3 regions of the Kitasatospora sp. NPDC059973 genome follow, and region 1 is predicted to be linked to each of the others. Evidence: riboswitches for the same ligand, from Rfam matches in the RefSeq annotation. Region 1 holds a riboswitch; each other region holds the start of a gene.
What was found. A riboswitch is a leader RNA that binds a small molecule or an ion and turns the genes downstream of it on or off. The one in region 1 is predicted to bind cobalamin.

Region 1 (4,889 bases):
CGCCCGGCGATCGGCCTCGGCGGCTGGAAGCGGCACATCGGCCCGGGGATGATCCCGGTCGTGCTGCTGCCCAGCCTGGACTCCGTGCTGAGCCGCAACGCCCGGCGCAGTGGCAACCGGCGGCTGAGCGACGAGGAGGTGGCCCGGATCCACGGCCGGATGGCCGGCTGGTACAACTCCGGGCTGCCGATCATCGACAACTCCCAGCTGGACGTCGCGGCCACCGCCGCCGAGCTGGACCGGGTGATCCTGGCCCGGCTGATGGGCATCCCGGTCCGCTGAGGCCCGGGCCGCCCGGGCCGCCCGGGGCTGTTCCGGGCGGCTCCGGCGCTGCCCCGCGCGCGGATTCGGTACCGCCTTCCGGGAGCCCGCGACGGCCGGCGGCCCGGCCGGGCCTGTCGGTGCGGGCTGCGATGATGGGGGCATCCTGTCGCACACCCGGGGGAGCTGACGCCCGTGCCGGAAGGCCACATCATCCACCGCCTCGCCGCCGAGAACGCCAGGGCCTTCGGCGGCCGCCCGGTCCGTGCGAGCAGTCCGCAGGGCCGGTTCGCGGACGGCGCGAAGCTGGTCGACGGGCAGGTGCTGACCGGGGCGGAGGCCATCGGCAAGCACCTCTTCCTCGGCTTCGAGGACGACGCCTGGGTGCACATCCACCTCGGCCTCTACGGTGGGTTCGCCTTCGGGGAGGGCCCCGCGCCCGAGCCGGTCGGCCTGGTCCGGCTGCGCCTGGCGAACGACGACGCCTACGCCGATCTGCGCGGTCCCAACACCTGTGCGCTGATCACCGACGCCGAGAAGGCCGCCGTCGCGGCGCGCCTCGGCCCCGACCCGCTGCGGGCCGACGCCGACCCGGAGCCGGCCTGGCGGCGGATATCCGGCAGCCGGACGACGATCGCGGCACTGCTGATGGACCAGAAGGTGCTGGCCGGCGTGGGCAACGTCTACCGCGCCGAGGTGCTGTTCCGGCACGGCATCGACCCGCACCGGGCCGGGCGCGACCTCGGCCGGGCCGAGTGGGACGCCGTCTGGGCCGACCTGGTCGCGCTGATGCGCGAGGGCGTCGGCGCGGGGCGGATCGACACCGTCCGACCCGAGCACACCCCCGAGGCGATGGGCCGTCCGCCGCGGGTGGACGACCACGGCGGCGAGGTCTACGTCTACCGCCGGGCCGGCATGCCCTGCCTGGTCTGCGGCACCGAGGTCCGGACCGAGGCGCATGCCGCGCGCAACCTCTTCTGGTGCCCCACCTGCCAGCGGGCCTGAGGCGGCGCCGGCTGCCCGGCGCCGTCCGGGCGGCACCGGGGGCGGTCGCGGGGCTGCCGGGGGAGGGGCGCGGTCAGCCGTCCGCCCCGGTACGGGCGACCGCCAGGGCGGCGGCCAGGCAGAGCGGGGTGTAGAACGCCAGGTTGAGCCGGTAGAAGGCCGAGCCGGTGTCGACGCCGACCCCGGTGGCCCAGAGCAGCCCGGCCAGCCCGCGGGCGAGCAGTCCGGCGGCCACCGCGCGCGGCCCCCAGCGCAGTGCCACCGCCGGCAGCCGGCGGGCCGCGCCGTCCAACAGGCCGCCGCGGGCGAGCACCAGGGCCGAGCCGGAGAACAGCAGCGCCGCGAGCGGCAGGACGACCGGCGGGGTGAACGGCACCTCGGCGTTGAGCACCGCCCGGGAGAGCGACGCCGGGTCGGCGGCCGGCCAGGTGCGGCCGGTGGCCCAGTAGACGTGCAGCAGGGCGTCGGCGGCGAGCAGGCCGGCGACGGCGAGGGCGGCGGTACGGCGACGGTTCACGATGGTCCTCCGGGGTTCCGACGGTGGGTCACCCCGCAGGAGAGGCCCGCCCGGCCGGACGTTCCCGTGACGAGCGTCACAGCGGGAAGTCGGGGGAGGGAGGGAACGTCCGGCCGGTCCGGCGCCTCTGATGCGGGTGTGGATGGTCCCGACACCCGAACCGCCGACCGGCTCGCCGGCCTGGTCCGTGCCGCCCAGCGCGGCGACCAACTGGCCGTCAGCGAGCTGCTGGAGCTGGTCGCGCCCTACGTCCGCCGGCTCTGCGGTCCGATCGCGCTGGACGACGGCCCCGACGCGACGCAGGAGGCGCTGATCGCCGTCTTCCGCAAGCTGGGCCAGCTCCAGGACCCGGCCGCGCTGTTCGGCTGGGTCCGCTCGATCGCCGTGCGGGAGGCCGTCCGGCACGTCCGGCGGGTCGCCCGCTGCGTCCCGGCCGACCTCTCGGAGCTGCCCCGCCCCGGCGACCCGCAGCTGGCCACCGACATCCAGGACGTCCTCGCCCGGCTGACGCCGGAGCACCGCGCCGTGCTGGTGCTGCGCGACCTGGAGGGGCTCGACGAGCGGTCCACCGCAGAACTGCTGGGCGTGGCACCCGGCACCGTGAAGTCCCGGCTCTCCCGGGCCCGGCTCGGCTTTCGAAGGGCGTGGCAGCAGTGAGCGCACCGATTCCCTGGCCGACGGCGGCCTTCGACCCGGTCCGCCGGCTGCATGTGATCGCCGCCGTCACCCCCGGCGCCGCCGTCCGGGAGGCGCTGATCGACGCGCCGTTCGAGCGGGTCTGGGCGGCCGCGGCCGACCTGGAGGAGGGGCTCCCGCGCTGGCTGCCGGACATCCGGTCGGTCCGCGTGGCCGGGAGTCCGGCGGACGGTCGCACGGAGGCGCTGGTGACCGGCCACACCCGGCTGCGGGCCCGTTTCGACGTCGAGCTGACGCCCGGGTGGTGCCTGATGCGCAGCCGCTTCCTGCTGGGCGGGATGGCGGCCCGCCCCGAGGCCGGAGGCACCCGCTTCGCCTTCCTCGGCGCGTTCCGGCTCCCCGGCGCGGGCCTGCTCGACCGGGCCCTGCGGCCCGCGACAAACCCGCTGGCCCGGCGCTCGCTGGAGCGCTTCGAACGGCTGGTGCGGGAGGGGTGAGGCGGGCCCCGGGCGCGACGGCCCGGGGCGCCGGGTCGGTGTTCCGCGGGCGGAGCCGGTCAGCCGGGAGCCCCTCAGCCGGGAGCCGGTCAGCCGGCCGCGGCGGCCCGGGGTGCGGAGGGCTCGCCGCCGGTGGCGTCGCTCCCGGTGGCGGGCTCGCCGTGCTCGTGGTGGTCCGCGGCGGCGCACTCGTCGAGGAGGGGGCGCAGGGCCTCGTCCACGAGCCGGTAGCGCACCACGCGGCCGTCCTTGTCGCCGGTGACCACACCTGCGGTGCGCAGCAGCCGCAGCGCCTGCGAGACGGCCGGGTCGCGCATGCCGGTGGCGACCGCCAGGTCGGTGACGGCGAGCGGGCCGGCCCGGTGCAGGGCGAGCAGCAGGGCGAGCCGCCCCGGGTCGGCGAGCAGCGAGAACCGCTCCGCCCAGGACCGGACGTGCCCGGGGTCGCCGATCGCGGCGATGGCCTCGCAGACCCGGTGCCCGTCGATGGTGCGGTGGCCCGCGCGGTCGGCCGGTACGAGATGCATGCGGACATTGTTGCAGCCCGTGGCTGTGATCCTGGACACCTGCGCAGGTGCGCAGCCTTGCAAGGGTGAGGTGCGGCCCCCTACGGTGTTGCCCGCCGTGGTGTTCGGGAAGACCGGTGACGGACCCTCAGGGTCCGGAGTCCGGAGCGGCCCTCGCCACTGTGATCGGGGGAGTCGTCCGTATCCACGACGCCACTGGGCGCCTCGCGCGCCTGGGAAGGCGGATCCGGAAGCCCCGTCAGCCAGGAGACCGGCCACGGCATCTCACGAACGTCTTTCCACGAGGTGCTGGAGCGTGATCCGAAGATGACCCTGCCCGAAACCGCCGCTGCTCCCGCGGCGTCCTCCGCCCTGCCGAGCTTCCGCTGGCGGCGCGAGGACACCCTCCGCACGGCCGGGTTGATGGGGGTGATCCTGGCCATGCACGTAGTGGCGTTCGGGACGCTGATCTTCCTGGTCGCCCCGGAGAAGTACGAGGTCGGTACCCAGGTCTTCGGGGTGGGCCTGGGCATCACCGCCTACACCCTCGGCATGCGGCACGCCTTCGACGCCGACCACATCGCGGTGATCGACAACACCACCCGCAAGCTCATGGCGGACGGCAAGCGGCCCGTCTCGGTGGGCTTCTGGTTCGCGCTCGGCCACTCCTCGATGGTGGTCCTGATGGCCGCCCTGGTGGCGGGCGGCGCCCAGCTGGCCAGCACGCTGATGGACGACGAGTCCACCACGCACCAGTGGCTCGGTGTGGTCGGCACCTCCGCGTCCGGTGTCTTCCTCTACCTGATCGGCGCGCTCAACCTGGCGGCGCTGTTCGGCATCCTCAAGGTGTTCCGGTCGATGCGGGCCGGTCGGTTCGACGAGGCCGAGCTGGAGGAGCACCTCAACTCGCGCGGTCTGATGGCCCGGGTGCTGAACCGGGCGACCCGCTCGATCACCCGGCCCGGCCAGATGTTCCCGGTCGGCATGGTGCTCGGCCTCGGCTTCGACACCGCGACCGAGGTGACCCTGATGGTGATGGCCGGCTCCGGCGCGGCCGCCGGGCTGCCCTGGTACGCGATCGTCTGCCTGCCGCTGCTGTTCGCGTCCGGGATGAGCCTGTTCGACACGCTGGACGGGACGTTCATGAACTTCGCGTACCAGTGGGCGTTCTCCAACCCGGTGCGCAAGGTGTACTACAACCTGACCATCACTGGGCTGTCGATCGCGGTGGCGTTCATCATCGGCACCATCGAGCTGGTCGCCGTGCTGCACGAGAAGCTGGACCTCACCGACCCGGTGAGCGGCTGGATCGCGGACATCTCGCTGGACAACGTCGGCTACGCGATCGTCGGGCTGTTCGTGGTGGTCTGGGGGGCAGCGATCGCCTACTGGCGCCTCGCCGGCGTCGAACAGCGCTGGAGCCCGAAGCCGGTGGTGCCGGCCGACGGGGTGCCCGCCCAGGGGGCG
Region 2 (6,988 bases), on a different contig from region 1:
CGACATGGGCGCCGCCGCGATCGGGGCCGCGACCGGACTGCACGAGCAACTCGGGCGGCTCTGGCCGGAGAAGAGCCCCGAGCAGCTGTGGGCGATGCAGGGCAACACCCCGATGATCGGGGTCAACGACGCCGTCAACGAGGTCTTCTCCACCGAGGACGCCGCCCGCTTGGCGAGGTTCGCGGCCGAGAAGGGCATCCGGCTGCTCGCCTTCTGGTCGGTCGGGCGGGACCGGCCCTGCGCGGTGGCGGGCACCCTTGCGGAGCGGTGCAGCGGCACCGCCCAGGATCCCGCCCACTTCTCCCGCATCCTCGACCCGTTCCCGCGCACGCACTCCCGGCCGTGGACCGCCCGCACCCCGGACGCCTTCCGGAGGACCCCCCGGTGACGGTGGCGGTGGCGGCGGGCCGTTACTCCCGGCCCGCCGCGGCGATCACCGGGCGGAGCAGGTCGAGCACCCGGGTCCAGTCGTACGCGGCGCCGGCCCCCTCGGCCTTGGGCTGGTGGGGGGCGGCGTCACCGATCAGGACGCCCATCGACCGGAGCCGGGCCAGGCTCTCCGCGTAGGCGGGGTGGGCGGCCTGGGCGGCGTTGAGGTAGGGCTGGACGGCCACCGGGATGCCCAGGCCGTACGCCTCGCAGAGGATGCCGAGGGCGAGGGTGTCGGAGATGCCGGCGGCCCACTTGTTGATGGTGTTGAACGTGGCGGGCGCCACCGCGATGGCGTCCGCCGGGGGCAGCGGCCGGGGGTCGCCCGGCATGCGCCAGGCGGAGCGGATCGGGTAGCCGGTCCGGGCTTCGACGGCCTTCCGGTCGATGAACCCGAGTCCGTTCGGGGTGGCGATCACGCCGACTCCCCAGCCCTCGGCGCGGGCGGCGGTGATCAGCTCGTCCACTCCGCCGGCGATGCCCGACGCGCAGACGACGATGTAGAGGAACGGCTCGCGATGCGCGGTCACACCTGAACTCCCGACTCTCCCGGCCACCATGGTGAAGCCCCAGGGCGGCGCCCCTGCGGCCAGTCTGCCCTGCCGGTGGGGCCAGTACAGTTGGGTGAGGCATACCTTACGAACATCCGACCGGATCGTCTACGACCATGTAGTCGGCCGTGGTGAGGGCGCGGGCGTCGCCGGGTTCGCTGTACGTCTGCCCGGCGGCGCGGCCGTGGACGGGAGACATGGTGGACGACAGCCGGGACACGAGGCGGCCGCACGGCGAGCTGGTCGCGGACGTACTGGCCGTGCTGTGGGCGGCCGAGCGGCCGCTGACGGCGCAGGAGGTCAACGAGGCGCTCGACCGGGGGCTGGCCCGGACGACGGTGGCGACGGTGCTGGGCCGGCTGCACGAGAACGGGACGCTGGAGCGCAGCCGCCCGGGGCGGGGCTTCGCGTACGCGCCGGTCGCCGACGCCGCCGGTCTGGTGGCCGGGCGGATGCGCCGTGAACTGGAGAGCGACCCGCACCGTGAGCTGGTGCTGAAGCGGTTCGTGTCATCGCTGTCCGAGGGGGACGAGGAGGTGCTGCGGCGCCTCCTGCTGGAGGCCCCGGACGGAGAGGGCCGCGGATGACCCTGGCCCTCGCCCTGGTCGCGCTGACGCTGCTGGCTCCGTGGGGCGCGGCGCCCGCCGCCCGCCGGCTGGCCGCGCTCCTGCCGCCGCGCGAGGCGTGCGTGGCGCTGACGGGTGCGGCCGTGCTGCTGGCGGGCGGCACCGCGGCGGCGCTGGTCGCGCTGTTCCACGTGCCGTTCCTCGCCTCGATGGAGCGGGTGCCGCCGGCGCGCGTGCTGGAGCGGTGGCCGGCCGTCGTGCCGGTCTCCGGCGCGGCCGGGGTGGTGCTGGCGGTCCAGGCCGTGCTGCTGGCGCGCCGCTGGCTGGCCCATCGCGCGCTGCTCGCGAAGGCCTGGGAGTCCACCGGTGACGGGGTGGCCGACGGCGACGTGCTGGTGGTGCCGGGCGGCGACGCGGAGGCCTTCGCCCTGCCCGGCTTCCGCGGGCGCCCCGGGCGGGTCGTGGTGACCTCGGGCATGGTGCGCGAACTCGGTCCGGCGGAGCGCGAGGTGCTGCTCGCGCACGAACGGGCCCACCTGGCGGGGCGCCACCACGTGCTCTCCGTCGTCACGGACCTCGCGGCGGCGGTGCACCCGGCGCTGCGGGGCCTGCGGGAGGCGCTGGGCTCCCACCTGGAACGGTGGGCCGACGAGGCCGCGGCCGGGTCGGTGGGGGACCGCCGGCTGGCGGCGGCGGCGATCGCGCGGGCGGCGCTGGCCGGGTCCGCCGCCACCCGGGCAGGCGGGAGCCGGAACCCGCTGCTGTCGGTGGGCGCCGGTCCGGTGCCGCGGCGGGTCGAGGCGCTGCTGGGGTCGGTGCCGGTCCTACCGCGCGGTCGCGCGAGGCGGGTGGGCGTGGCCTGGCTGGTGGCGGTGGTGGCGGTGTCGGTGCTGATCCCGGGGCTGGCGTACGGGCTGCACGAGTACGTGGAGTACGCCGCGCGGGCCATGCCGGGCCGGTGACGGGTGCCGTTGTCGGCGCCGGCCGCCGGCGGCGGGGGAGCGGATGTCGCGGACGACATCGATGTAGACCGATCGGCGCGGCGCGGCTATCGTTGGCCTCGGTGCGCCGTGCGGCGCGATGCGGCGCCGTGCCCGGCGCGGCGCGCGAGCGGGTTTCGCGGCCCTCCGGTGATCGGCGTTCGGCAGCGTGGCATGGCGTCGGTGGTCCCGTGACCCCCGCCGGAGGTGGTGCAGCCCTCCACCAGCGATTGGATGCGACGTGTACGACAGGGGGAAGGGATCGTCGAGTCCCTTCGAGCAGACCGTCCACCTCCTGTCGGCGGCCGGCCGGGCGGCGGACGCCCTGCTGGCGGCGCGCCTGGAGTTCCGGGGGATGAGCCCGGCGCACCTGTCCGTCCTCTCCACGCTGGCCCGGCTGGGCCCGCACGCCCGGCCCGATCTGGTCGCCGGGATCGACGGGGGTGCGGTCGACACCGCGCAGACCCTCGACGATCTCGTCGCGGCGGGCCTGGTGCAGTCCCTGTTCGTCCAGGTCGGCGGTCGGCACGAGGTGCTGACGCTCACCTCCTCGGGGCAGCTCGCGCTGGAGATCCTGCACAGCGACGCGTCGGCCGTGCAGGACGACCTGCTGGTGTCCCTGACGCGCGGTGAGCGCACCCAGCTGAACTCCCTGCTGCGGCGGGTGTGCGCCGCCGCCGCCCGTAGCGGCTCGGCGGGCTCGGCGCCGCGCCGGGCCGCCGACTGGGTGCTGACCCGCGAACGCCGTACGGAGTGGGCCGTCGAGCGCGAGGGCGCCGGCGGGGCGGCCGGGGTGGCCGGCGAGCGGTCCGAGGACGTGGCCGACCGGGACGACGGCGGGGCCCCGGCCGGTTCGTAGCCGTCCGGTGATGCCGGCGGGTCGGCGTCCTCCCCGGTCCGTCGCGGCGGCCGGCGCTTCCCGTGGTACCGCTGCCGGTAACCGCCTCACCAGGTGAAACGGGCGCCGCGCGCTACTGATCGGTCAGCCCGGCCGCCTCGGCGACGGGGCCGGCCTGCTCTGGGCCCCGATGTGGCGCCGCTTCAGCCCGGTCGCGATGCCCGGGCCCCCGGGCCGGTCGGCCCGGGGGCGGGTGTGGGTCAGCTCCCGGAGCGGCGGAGGAGGTAGGTGTCCATGATCCAGCCCTTGCGTTCGCGCGCCTCGTCGCGGAGCGCGCGGATCCGGGGGGCGGTTTCGGCGAGGGGGCCGGCGGCGAGGATCTCGTCCGGGGTGCCCAGGTAGGCACCGTAGAAGATCTCCAGCCCCTCGGGGTCGATCCCGGTGAACGCGGCCCGCCCGTCCAGCATCACCACCACGTCGTCCACCTGCTCGGGGAAGCCCTCGGCGAGGCGGCGGCCGGTGGTGATCTGCAGTGGGCGGCCGACCCGGGTCAGGGTGGTGCGGTGCCGGGCGGCGAGCGCCGAGACGCTGCTGATGCCCGGGACCACCTCGTACCCGAAGGTGGCGCTGCCGCGGGCCAGGACCTCGTCGATCACGGCGATGACGCTGTCGTAGAGGCTCGGGTCGCCCCAGACCAGGAACGCGCCGGTCTCCTCCGGGCCGAGGTGTTCGGCGACCAGCCGCTCGACCAGGTCGGCCCGGCGGGTGCGCCAGTCGTCCACGGCCGCGGTGTACGCCGGCGTGGCGCGGTCCCGCTCGGCGTCCGCGACCTCGATGACGCGGTGGCCCGGGCGGCCGTGCTCGGTCAGCAGCTGCCGGCGCAGCCGGATGAGGTCCTGCCGTTCCTCGTTCTTGTCGAGGATGAAGAATACGTCGGTGCGGGCGAGGGCCTTGACCGCCTGCAGGGTGAGGTGGTCGGGATCGCCCGCCCCGATGCCGATGAGGAAGATGTGCCGCATGACAGTGATTGTGCCGCGCGGCTGCCCGTCCGCCGGGCGCGGCCGGTCCCGGGCGAACCGCCGGGTGGGCCGCGGGCGACCGGTCCGGTGGCGCTGTGACGTCATGCACGCGCCCTCGACCCGGCCTTTCGGCCGTCGCCACGACGGGCCGGCATGTGCTGATTCCGCCGTCGGGGGAAGCCGGCACGGTGTGCGCGGCGGCGAGCACCTCGGCCAGGGGGACCAGCACGTCCTTGTTGACGCGCTCGTCTGTTGACGCGCTCGTCCTCGACCACCGCCTCGACCACCACCTGCACTGCCCGGGCGGCCGGGGGCCACCGGGGCCGCCCCGGCCATCCGCGATCCGGACAATCACTGACGCGCCGCCGGCGATGGGCCTAGGGTGGGCGGTGCAGTCGGTTCGCCGTGTCCTCCAGCCACGGCGTCGCAAGAGGGAACCCGGTGGGAATCCGGGACTGCCCCGCAGCGGTGAGTGGGAACGACCGCCGTCACACGCACTGGGCCCAGCCGGGCCCGGGAAGCGACGGCCAGTAGGTGTCCGGCCTGGAAGCCAGGCGGACGTGCCCGCGAGTCCGAAGACCTGCCACTGCCCGCGTGCACCCCGCACGCGGTGATCTCGGTGACCTCGAGGGCGGGTCGGCGGAGCGGGCGGGCCCACCCCGGTGCCGTGCCCCCACTGCCGTACCTCCACGCCGTCGTGCTCTCCCGGGATCGCAGCGCGACTCGCGAAGGAGAGTTCCGTGTCACCGAGTTCCACCACCCCGCAGGCCACCGTGTACGGCTACCCGAGGCAGGGTGCCGACCGGGAGCTGAAGAAGGCCGTCGAGGGGTACTGGGCGGGCCGCGTCGACGCCGCCGCCCTGCACGCCACCGCCGCCGTCCTGCGCCGCGCCAACTGGCGGCAGCTGGCGGACGCGGGCATCACCGAAGTCCCCACCGGCGACTTCTCGCTCTACGACCACGTCCTGGACACCACGGTCGCGGTCGGCGCGATCCCGGTCCGCCACCGCGCCGCCGTCGACACCGACCCGCTGGACGGCTACTTCGCCATGGCGCGCGGCACCCAGGACGTCGCACCGCTGGAGATGACCAAGTGGTTCGACACCAACTACCACTACCTCGTACCGGAGTTGGGCCCGGACACGGTCTTCGCCGCGAACTCCGCCAAGCCGGTATCCGAGCTCCGTGAGGCGCTCGGCCTCGGCCACCGCCCCCGGCCCGTGCTGGTCGGACCGCTGACCTACCTGCTGCTCGCCAAGCCCGCCCCCGGCGTGGCCGCCGACTTCCGGCCGGTCACCCTGCTGGACCGGCTGCTGCCCGTCTACGCCGAACTCCTCGCCGACCTGCGGGCGGCCGGCGCCGACTGGGTCCAGCTGGACGAGCCCGCGCTCGTCCAGGACCGCACCCCGGCCGAACTGAACGCCGCCGCCCGCGTCTACCGCGAACTCGGTGCGCCCACCGACCGCCCGCAACTGCTGGTCACCAGCTACTTCGACCGGCTCGGCGAGGCCCTTCCCGTCCTGGCCAAGGCCCCGATCGAGGGCATCGGCCTGGACTTCACCGGCCCCGGCGCCGCCAACCTCGACGACCTCGCCGCCGCCGGCGGAGTGCCCGGCAAGCGCCTGGTCGCGGGCGTGGTGGACGGCCGCAACATCTGGATCAACAACCTGGAGAAGTCCCTCGCCACCCTCGGCACGCTGCTCGGCCTGGCGGACCGGGTCGACGTCGCACCGTCCTGCTCGCTGCTGCACGTCCCGCTCGACGCCGACCTGGAGCGCGACCTCGACCCGCAGGTCGCCCGCTGGCTCGCCTTCGCCCGTCAGAAGACCACCGAGGTCGCCACCCTGGCCCGCGGCCTGGCCCACGGTACCGACACCATCGCGGCCCAACTGGCCGCCAACCGGGCCGACCTGGCCTCCCGCGCCGGCTCCGCGCTGACCCGCGACCCGGCCGTCCGGGCCCGGGTCGCCGCCACCGCCCCCGAGGACGCCCGCCGCGCCCCGGCCTACCCCGAGCGCGCCGAGGCGCAGCGGGCCCGGCTCGGTCTGCCGCTGCTGCCGACCACCACCATCGGCTCCTTCCCGCAGACCACCGAACTGCGCACCGCCCGCGCCGACCTGCGCGCCGGCCGCATCGACGACGGAACCTACCGGGACCGGATGCGGGCCGAGGTCCGCGAGGTGATCGCCTACCAGGAGAAGGCCGGCCTCGACGTGCTCGTCCACGGCGAGCCCGAACGCAACGACATGGTGCAGTACTTCGCCGAGCAGCTGACCGGCTACCTGGCCACCCGGCACGGCTGGGTGCAGTCCTACGGCACCCGCTACGTCCGGCCGCCGGTGCTGGCCGGGGACATCTCCCGCCCGCACCCGATGACCGTCGACTGGTACCGCTACGCGGCCGAACTGACGGACCGTCCGGTCAAGGGCATGCTCACCGGACCGGTGACCATGCTCGCCTGGTCCTTCGTCCGGGACGACCAGCCGACCGGCGACACCGCCCGGCAGGTCGCGCTCGCCCTGCGCGACGAGGTCACCGACCTGGAGGCCGCCGGCGCCGCCGTCATCCAGGTCGACGAGCCGGCGCTGCGCGAGACCCTGCCGCT
Region 3 (6,988 bases), on a different contig from region 1:
GCCCCTGCCCGGCACCGTGACCTCCGTCGAGCACGTCGCGGGTGGTTTCGTGCCCGCGTTCAACAAGGACAGCGACCAGAACGAGCGGGTCGTCTGGCACTTCGACACCGAGCTCGGCGACATCGAGATGGTGCAGATCGCGGGGGCCGTGGCCCGCCGCATCGTGCCGTACGTCGACGCCGGTACCAAGGTCGAGCAGGGCGATCGGATCGGTCTGATCCGCTTCGGGTCCCGGGTCGACACCTACCTGCCGGCCGGCGTCGAGGTCGGCGTCGAGGTCGGCCAGAAGACCACAGCCGGGGTGACGCGCCTTGACCGTGACTGAACCTGAGACGATCGTCGGCCTGGACGACGAGGAGACGGCCCTGCGCCGCCGCCGTTGGGCGCGCGACCGCGAGCTGCGCGCCCCGCGCTCTCCCCAGCACCTGTCCACCGCCGACTTCCTGACCCTGGGGAACGCCGTCTGCGGCTTCCTGGCGATCTACTCGATCACCACCGGGGTCCTCGTCCCGCACATCACCAACCCGGACGCCGCGCCGGACAAGCACAGCGCCGCCACCGCGGTGACGCTGCTGCTGATCGGCTCGATGTGCGACCTCTTCGACGGACTGGTGGCGCGCAAGCTGCGCTCCTCCGCCCTCGGGGCCGAACTCGACAACCTGGCCGACCTGATCAGCTTCGGCATCGCGCCGGCCTACTTCGTCGCGGTCTGGGGCATGGTCTCGCCGGGCTCCGACAGCCGTCTCTCGGCGCTGATCGCGCTGACGGTGCTGCTGTCCGTGGTGCTGCGGCTGGCGCGGTTCTCCGCCGTGAAGATGCGACCCGGGGTGTTCCAGGGCATGCCCTGCCCGATGGGCGCCATGACGGTGATCGCCATCGTGCTGCTCGACCCGCCGTTCCTGCCCGGTCTGCTCGCCATCGCCGGTACCGCGTACCTGATGATGAGCCGGATCGAGTACCCGAAGCCGCAGGGGCTGCTGGCCACCGCGACGCTCTGCTGGATCGTGCTCTCGATCGGCTGCCTGGCGGCCTGGGCGACCGGCCTGAAGGGCGGCGACTACCTGCTGCACATCGGCGCCTACGGCCAGATCGCGCTCGCCGCGATGGCCCCGCTGCTGGTGATCCGGCGCAAGGTCGGCCAGAAGGTCGGGGACGTCCGGGCGCGCCGGGCGGAGTCCCGGCTCGGCTGACCCCGAGGGACGTACGACGAAGGGCCCGGATCCGCTCGACGGATCCGGGCCCTCTCGCATGCCCTGCGGCCCTTGCCGGGCCGGTGGTGACGGCCGTGCGGGCGGCGTGCGGCCCCGTGGCGGCCGGCTGCGGCCCTGCCGGGCCGGGTGGCGGCCGTCGGCCGCCGCGGTCAGGCCCGAGCGGCTCCGCGCCGCCGCGGTGCGCCTTGACGGCTACGCGCCGCCGCGGTGGACGCTGAAGGCCGAGCGCCGGGCCGCGCGGGCCACGACCGGGTCCGGGTGGACGCCGGAGACCGCGGTCAGCACCGACGCCGCCCGCGGGTGGCCGGACTGCCGGGCCCGGGCGAACAGCCGGACCGGGTCACCGGCCGAGGCGCCCTCGACATGGCCCACCAGCAGCTCGGTCTCGCCGTGGTCGAGCACCGCGGCCGCCGTGTCCACCCAGAGCCAGGCGGCGTCCTCCGCGCCCAGCACATCGGCCGGGGCGACGCCCTCGTCCGACTGCTCGGCCAGCCAGAGCAGCGCGTAGGGGCGCAGCACCGGGGCGTCCACGGCCGCCCGGACGGCCTGCTCGGCGGTGGAGCCGGCCACTCGCAGCGCCTCGAAGGCGAGGCCGCGCACCAGTGCGTCGTCACCCTGGGCGGCGTCCAGCAGCTCGGCCACCGCCCGGTCGGCCGGTCGGGCCGCCACCCAGGCGCGGAACTCGGCCCGGGCCGGGCCCGGCGAGTAGTCGGCGCAGGCGTTGAGCAGCTCGAAGGCGCTCTGCTCGATGTGCCCGGCGGCGGTCTGCGCGACGGTGCAGATCTCCTCCAGCTTGGCCCGCACCGCCCAGTGCCCGAGCGGGGAGAGCTCGGCGGCGTCGTCCTTGCGGACCACCGCGCCGACCGCGGCCAGGCCGTCCAGCATCCAGTCCAGGACGGCCGCCACGTCGGAGGGCGCGGCCGGGGTGTCGATCTGCGGCTCGCGGCAGGTGCCGCGGACGGCCGAGACCGCGGAGGCGGCGTGCGGCACGGGCGAGAGGCCCAGCGCGCCGTCGCCGCCGCCGACCCGGCGCTCGTCCAGGCCCCGGCGCAGCAGCTCCAGCAGTTCGCTGTCGGCGACCGGGCCGGCCACCAGGTGGAGGAAGGAGAGCAGCTGCGGCGCCTGGTCGACGGCCTGCCCGGCGAGTACCGCGAACACGCCGCGCAGGGCGGCGGGCGGCACCGGGGCGAGCAGCGTCCAGGCGTCGAACAGGGCGGACCAGCCGCGGACCACGGCCTCGTCGTCGTGCTCCCAGGCGTGCAGGCGCCAGCCGGGGGCGGCGCCGCCGTCCCGGGCCTCGACCAGGCCGACCAGCAGGGCCTGGCCCCAGGCCTTGCCGGCGGCGCCCACCGTCATGGCGAGGGCGCGGCCCGCGTCGCGGGCGTCCTCGGGGAGCAGCTCGCCGCGCTTGTCGACCTCGGCGAGTTCACCGGCCCAGCGGGCGATGCGGACGGCGTCGATCAGCATCCGACGGGCCAGCGGGGCGAGCTCGGCGGGAGCGGGGAAGCCGTCCGGCACCGGGACCCGGCCACGGCCGGGGGCTGGTGCGGGGCCTCGTCGGCGGGGTACGCCGGAGCCGCCCGGCCTGGCGCCGGCGGGGCGGTGGGCAGTTCCGGGGAGACGGGTCACCGTCGCACCGGAGCCGATCGTCGGCGGGAGCTGGGCATCACGGTCGCGCGGATTCCGAGACGTCACGTCGAGCAGTCTTCCCCTTGTACCGGCCTTCTGTCACATCCGATCGGCCCCGACTCCCGACAGGTGGTCGCAGGGGGTCGACAAGATCGGGCAACAGAGGCCAAACCGCCTGGCCGGATCTGTGTGACGCGGACACGCCAGCCTGGGGAAAGACGGGGCGGACGGGGTGCGGGAAGGGGCCCGAGAAGCTGTCCGGAACACGGCTGGGGCCGCCCGCGACGGGCCTCAGAGCAGCGGGGTGAGCCAGCGCCGCAGGTGCTCCTCGTAGCGGTCGGGGTCGGCGTTCCACAGGCCGGCGTGCTCGCCGCCGGGGACGGCCTGGAGGCCGACCACGTCGGAGCGGCGGTGGGCCAGCCGGGCGGCGGCCTGCCAGGGGGCCAGCGCGTCGTCGGGCCCGTGCAGGAGGAGCGTGGGCACCCGCAGGTCGGTGCCGTCCGCGAGGCGGGCGAAGTCGGCCAGATCCACGCCGGCCCGGCCCTCGGCCGCGAGCGCGCCCAGCTCGGCGGCGGCGCCCCGGTAGCCGGCCCGGGCGGCGCCCCGGCGCGCGGTCGCCGACCAGTCGAGCACGGGCGAGTCCAGCACCAGGCCGCGGATCGAGGAGGCCCAGGCGGAGCGGGCCGCGGTCTGCAGGACCATCGTCGCGCCGAGCGACCAGCCGTACAGGATGACCCGCCCGGCGCCGCTGTCCAGGGCCAGCCGCAGGGCCGCCTCGACGTCGCGCCACTCGGTCTCGCCGAAGTGGCCGAGGCCGTCCGGGGAGGCCGGCGCGCCCTCGTCGCCGCGGTAGGTGACGGCCAGGACGGGCAGCGCGAGCCGGTGCAGGACGGGCATCACCGGGAGGGTCTGCTGCCGGTCGGCGCCGGGGCCGTGCACCAGGATCACCCAGGTGCCCCGCTTGCCGTCCAGCCGCCAGGCGGGCAGCGCGCCCAGCTCGCCCTGGACGGCGGTCTCGGTGTACGGCAGGCCGAGGGCGCTGGTCGGGTCGCCGAGATGGACGCGGGGCGTGAAGCGGACCGCGGTACCGGGGGCCAGGGTGCCGCGGTCGGCGCGGACCAGCCGGCGGCTGACGCCCCGCTCGTCGGCGTGCAGGATCTCGCCGACCACCGCGTGCCCTCCGTCGCCCCACTCGACGGCCCAGCGGCCGGGGCGGGCGCTCTCGGCGCCGCGGGTGAAGGTGGCCCGTCCGGCGGCGAGGGTCAGCACCACGACGGGGCCGGCGGCCCGCTCACGGCCGACCGCCGGGCGGACCATCCGCTCGGAGGCCCTCCGGCCGATCAGCAGGACGGCGGCCCCGGTGCCGACGGCGGCGGCCGCCACGGCGGCTGCGGTTCCCCAACGCATATCGCTCCCCGCTCTGTTGGTCGCGGACTGGGCAGTCTGCCCACCAGTCCACTCGCGGGGGCGCCACCCGGCCACCGGACGCGGCCGTCCGGGTCACGGCGGCGCGGGTCCTGGCCGGGTCACCGCGGCACGGGTCTTGGCCGGGTCACCGCGGCACGGGTCTTGACCGGGTCACCGCGGCACGGGAAGCGGCTGCGGGAAGCGGCGGCGCGGTTCTCGGCCCTCTGGTCACGGCGGCACGGGAAGCGGCAGAGGGAGAGGGCAGGGAGGGGGGAGGCGCCGCGCGGGGGGCGGCGCGGTACCGGCCCGTCAGACCGGGATCTCGGTCTCCAGGCGCTCCAGCAGCTCCCAGAACCGCTCGCCGAGCGGCCGGGCCGCCGCCGCGCGGGTGTCCGCCGCCGGAGCCGGGGAGCCCCAGCTGCCGGCGCCCCAGTGGGAGGTGACCTGGTACTCGTTCTGCAGCGCCGTCAGCACGGCGGTGAGGTCGCCCTCGTGCACCGGCACGATCCGACCGATCGGCCGGAGCTGCGCCTGCCACCGGCCGTCCACGCACTGCCGCAGCCGCCGGTCCAGCTCCTGCGCCCGGCCGGTCACCGCGACCAGCTCGCGCAGGGTCGTGCCGAGCACCTGGGCCAGCGCGTAGGTCTGCTCCTGGTCGCCGTCCCACTGACCGGTCGCCTCGGCCCGCTGGTACCGGTCCAGTGCGAGGCCGATCCGGTGGGCCGCGCTCTCCTGGTTGAGCTCCCGGGCGACCCGGAAGTCCCGCAGCCGGGCCGGGCGGACGCCCATCAGCTGGGCCGGCGGGCACCAGAGCGCCCGGGCCAGGGCGATGAACTCGTCCTCGGCGGGGCGCAGCTCGCCGCTCTCCCAGCCGAGCACGTGGGAGGGCAGCAGCCGGACGCCGTGCGCGGCCATGCCCTCGACCACCTGCTCGGGGGTCAGCCCGAGGCCGGCGCGGTGCGCGCGGGCGGCCGCGGGCGAGAAGGGCACCGGGGGCACGGCGGGTGGCTGTCTGCGTCGCATGGCCCGACGGTAGGGGGTGGTCCGGCCGCCCCCCAGCCGCCGAACACACGAAGCGGGCCCGGAGGCTCCTCCGGGCGACTGGACGATCGCACAGGCTGTCATGCCCCTGCGGGGGGTGCCGATCGGAGGTAGTGACGGGGTCGGGCGGCCCGGCTCCGCTGTGACCAACCCCTCCGTGACCTTGGTTGACGCACGGTTCGGCCGCGTGATGGGATCCTTCAGCCAAACGGAGGCATGCAGAGGAAGCCGGTGCGAGTCCGGCGCGGTCCCGCCACTGTCACCGGGGAGCACACTCGGAGTCCCTCCTCCGCCGGCCACGGCGCCGGAGGGGGCCCACCGCGGCGGGCCGTCAGAAGCCGCCGCCGGGCCCGGGGGTGCGTTCGACCCGGAAGCCAGGAGACTCTCGCCCCCGGTACGTCGATCCAGGGCGCGGACCCTGAGTGAGGACACGCACGCGATGCAGGCTGCCCCGACCTTCCGAGCCCTCTGCTGTCCACCGTGCGCCCGCTGACCCGCGCCGCCGCCTTCGCCCTGGGGGCCGCGGCCGGGTACCTCGCCGACGCCCGCTTCGCCGACCCGCGCCGCGGCCACCCGGTGGCCGTCTTCGGCGGTGCGGCCGGCCGGCTGGAGCGGCGGATCTGGCGGGACGACCGCGCCGTCGGAACGGCTTTCACGGCGCTCTGCGTGGGCACCGTCGCGGCCGGCGCGCTGGCGGCCGACCGCACCCTGGGCCGCCGGCCGCTCGGGCGGGCCGCGCTGGCCGCCGCCGCGACCTGGACGGTGCTCGGCGGCACCTCGCTCACCCGCGAGGCCCGCACGATCGGACGCTCGCTCGCCGCGCACGACCTGACGGCGGCGCGGCAGCGGCTGCCGCACCTGTGCGGGCGGGACCCGAGCGCCCTCGACGAGGGGCAGATCGCCCGCGCGGTGGTCGAGTCGGTCGCCGAGAACACCGCCGACGCCGTGGTCAACGCACTCGTCTGGGGCGCCCTCGCGGGCACGCCCGGGCTGCTGGCGTTCCGCGCGGTCAACACCCTGGACGCGATGGTCGGCCACCGCTCGCCGCGCCACGCCCGGTTCGGCTGGGCCTCGGCGCGGCTGGACGACGTGGCGGGCTGGCCGGGCGCGCGGCTGACCGCGCTGCTGACCGTCGCCGCCGCGCCCGAGCCCCGGACGGCCTGGCGGGTCTGGCGCCGGGACGGCTCCGCCCACCCCAGCCCGAACGCGGGCCAGGCCGAGTCGGCCTTCGCCGGCGCGGTCGGCGTGCGGCTCGGCGGCACCCTGCGGTACGGCGCCCGGGTCGAGCACCGGCCGGTACTGGGCGGCGAGCTGCGACCGGTGACGGTGGACGACATCGAGCGCGCCTGCCGGCTCTCCCGCCGGGTGGGACTGCTCGCACTGGGTACGACCGTCGCCGGGCACGCCGTCGTGCAGGCACTCAAGGCGGGGACGAGAAGGGGGAGCGCATGAGCAACGCACTGCTGGTCGCCGGGACGACCTCGGACGCCGGCAAGAGCGTGGTCACCGCGGGCATCTGCCGCTGGCTGGCCCGGCAGGGCGTCGCCGTGGCGCCGTTCAAGGCGCAGAACATGTCGCTGAACTCCTTCGTCACCGCCGACGGGGCCGAGATCGGCCGCGCCCAGGCGATGCAGGCCCAGGCGGCCCGGGTGGAGCCCGAGGCGGCGATGAACCCGGTGCTGCTGAAGCCCGGCGCGGAC

Region 2: linked by a shared signal. The riboswitch ahead of metE (5-methyltetrahydropteroyltriglutamate--homocysteine S-methyltransferase) and the one ahead of ACFWA9_RS37960 (HoxN/HupN/NixA family nickel/cobalt transporter) in region 1 are both predicted to bind cobalamin.
Region 3: linked by a shared signal. The riboswitch ahead of ACFWA9_RS30155 (cobalamin biosynthesis protein) and the one ahead of ACFWA9_RS37960 (HoxN/HupN/NixA family nickel/cobalt transporter) in region 1 are both predicted to bind cobalamin.

Annotation. Positions count from the first base shown of each region.
Region 1 is NZ_JBHWUI010000293.1:98-4,986, reverse strand. It holds partial or broken gene ACFWA9_RS37990 (AAA family ATPase) at 1-282, shown strand, start outside; gene ACFWA9_RS37985 (Fpg/Nei family DNA glycosylase) at 457-1,266, shown strand; gene ACFWA9_RS37980 (DUF3995 domain-containing protein) at 1,340-1,783, opposite strand; gene ACFWA9_RS37975 (RNA polymerase sigma factor) at 1,922-2,440, shown strand; gene ACFWA9_RS37970 (SRPBCC family protein) at 2,437-2,916, shown strand; partial or broken gene ACFWA9_RS37965 (ArsR/SmtB family transcription factor) at 3,105-3,443, opposite strand; cobalamin riboswitch at 3,525-3,717, shown strand; gene ACFWA9_RS37960 (HoxN/HupN/NixA family nickel/cobalt transporter) at 3,750-4,889, shown strand, end outside.
Region 2 is NZ_JBHWUI010000006.1:97,899-104,886, forward strand. It holds gene ACFWA9_RS03305 (chitinase) at 1-388, shown strand, start outside; gene ACFWA9_RS03310 (flavoprotein) at 411-989, opposite strand; gene ACFWA9_RS03315 (BlaI/MecI/CopY family transcriptional regulator) at 1,178-1,567, shown strand; gene ACFWA9_RS03320 (M48 family metalloprotease) at 1,564-2,508, shown strand; gene ACFWA9_RS03325 (hypothetical protein) at 2,768-3,385, shown strand; gene cobF (precorrin-6A synthase (deacetylating)) at 3,625-4,383, opposite strand; cobalamin riboswitch at 4,812-4,965, shown strand; gene metE (5-methyltetrahydropteroyltriglutamate--homocysteine S-methyltransferase) at 5,124-6,988, shown strand, end outside.
Region 3 is NZ_JBHWUI010000144.1:11,156-18,143, forward strand. It holds gene ACFWA9_RS30130 (phosphatidylserine decarboxylase) at 1-325, shown strand, start outside; gene ACFWA9_RS30135 (CDP-alcohol phosphatidyltransferase family protein) at 312-1,190, shown strand; gene ACFWA9_RS30140 (hypothetical protein) at 1,404-2,729, opposite strand; gene ACFWA9_RS30145 (alpha/beta hydrolase) at 3,132-4,247, opposite strand; gene ACFWA9_RS30150 (transcriptional regulator) at 4,557-5,270, opposite strand; cobalamin riboswitch at 5,483-5,675, shown strand; gene ACFWA9_RS30155 (cobalamin biosynthesis protein) at 5,769-6,740, shown strand; gene ACFWA9_RS30160 (cobyric acid synthase) at 6,737-6,988, shown strand, end outside.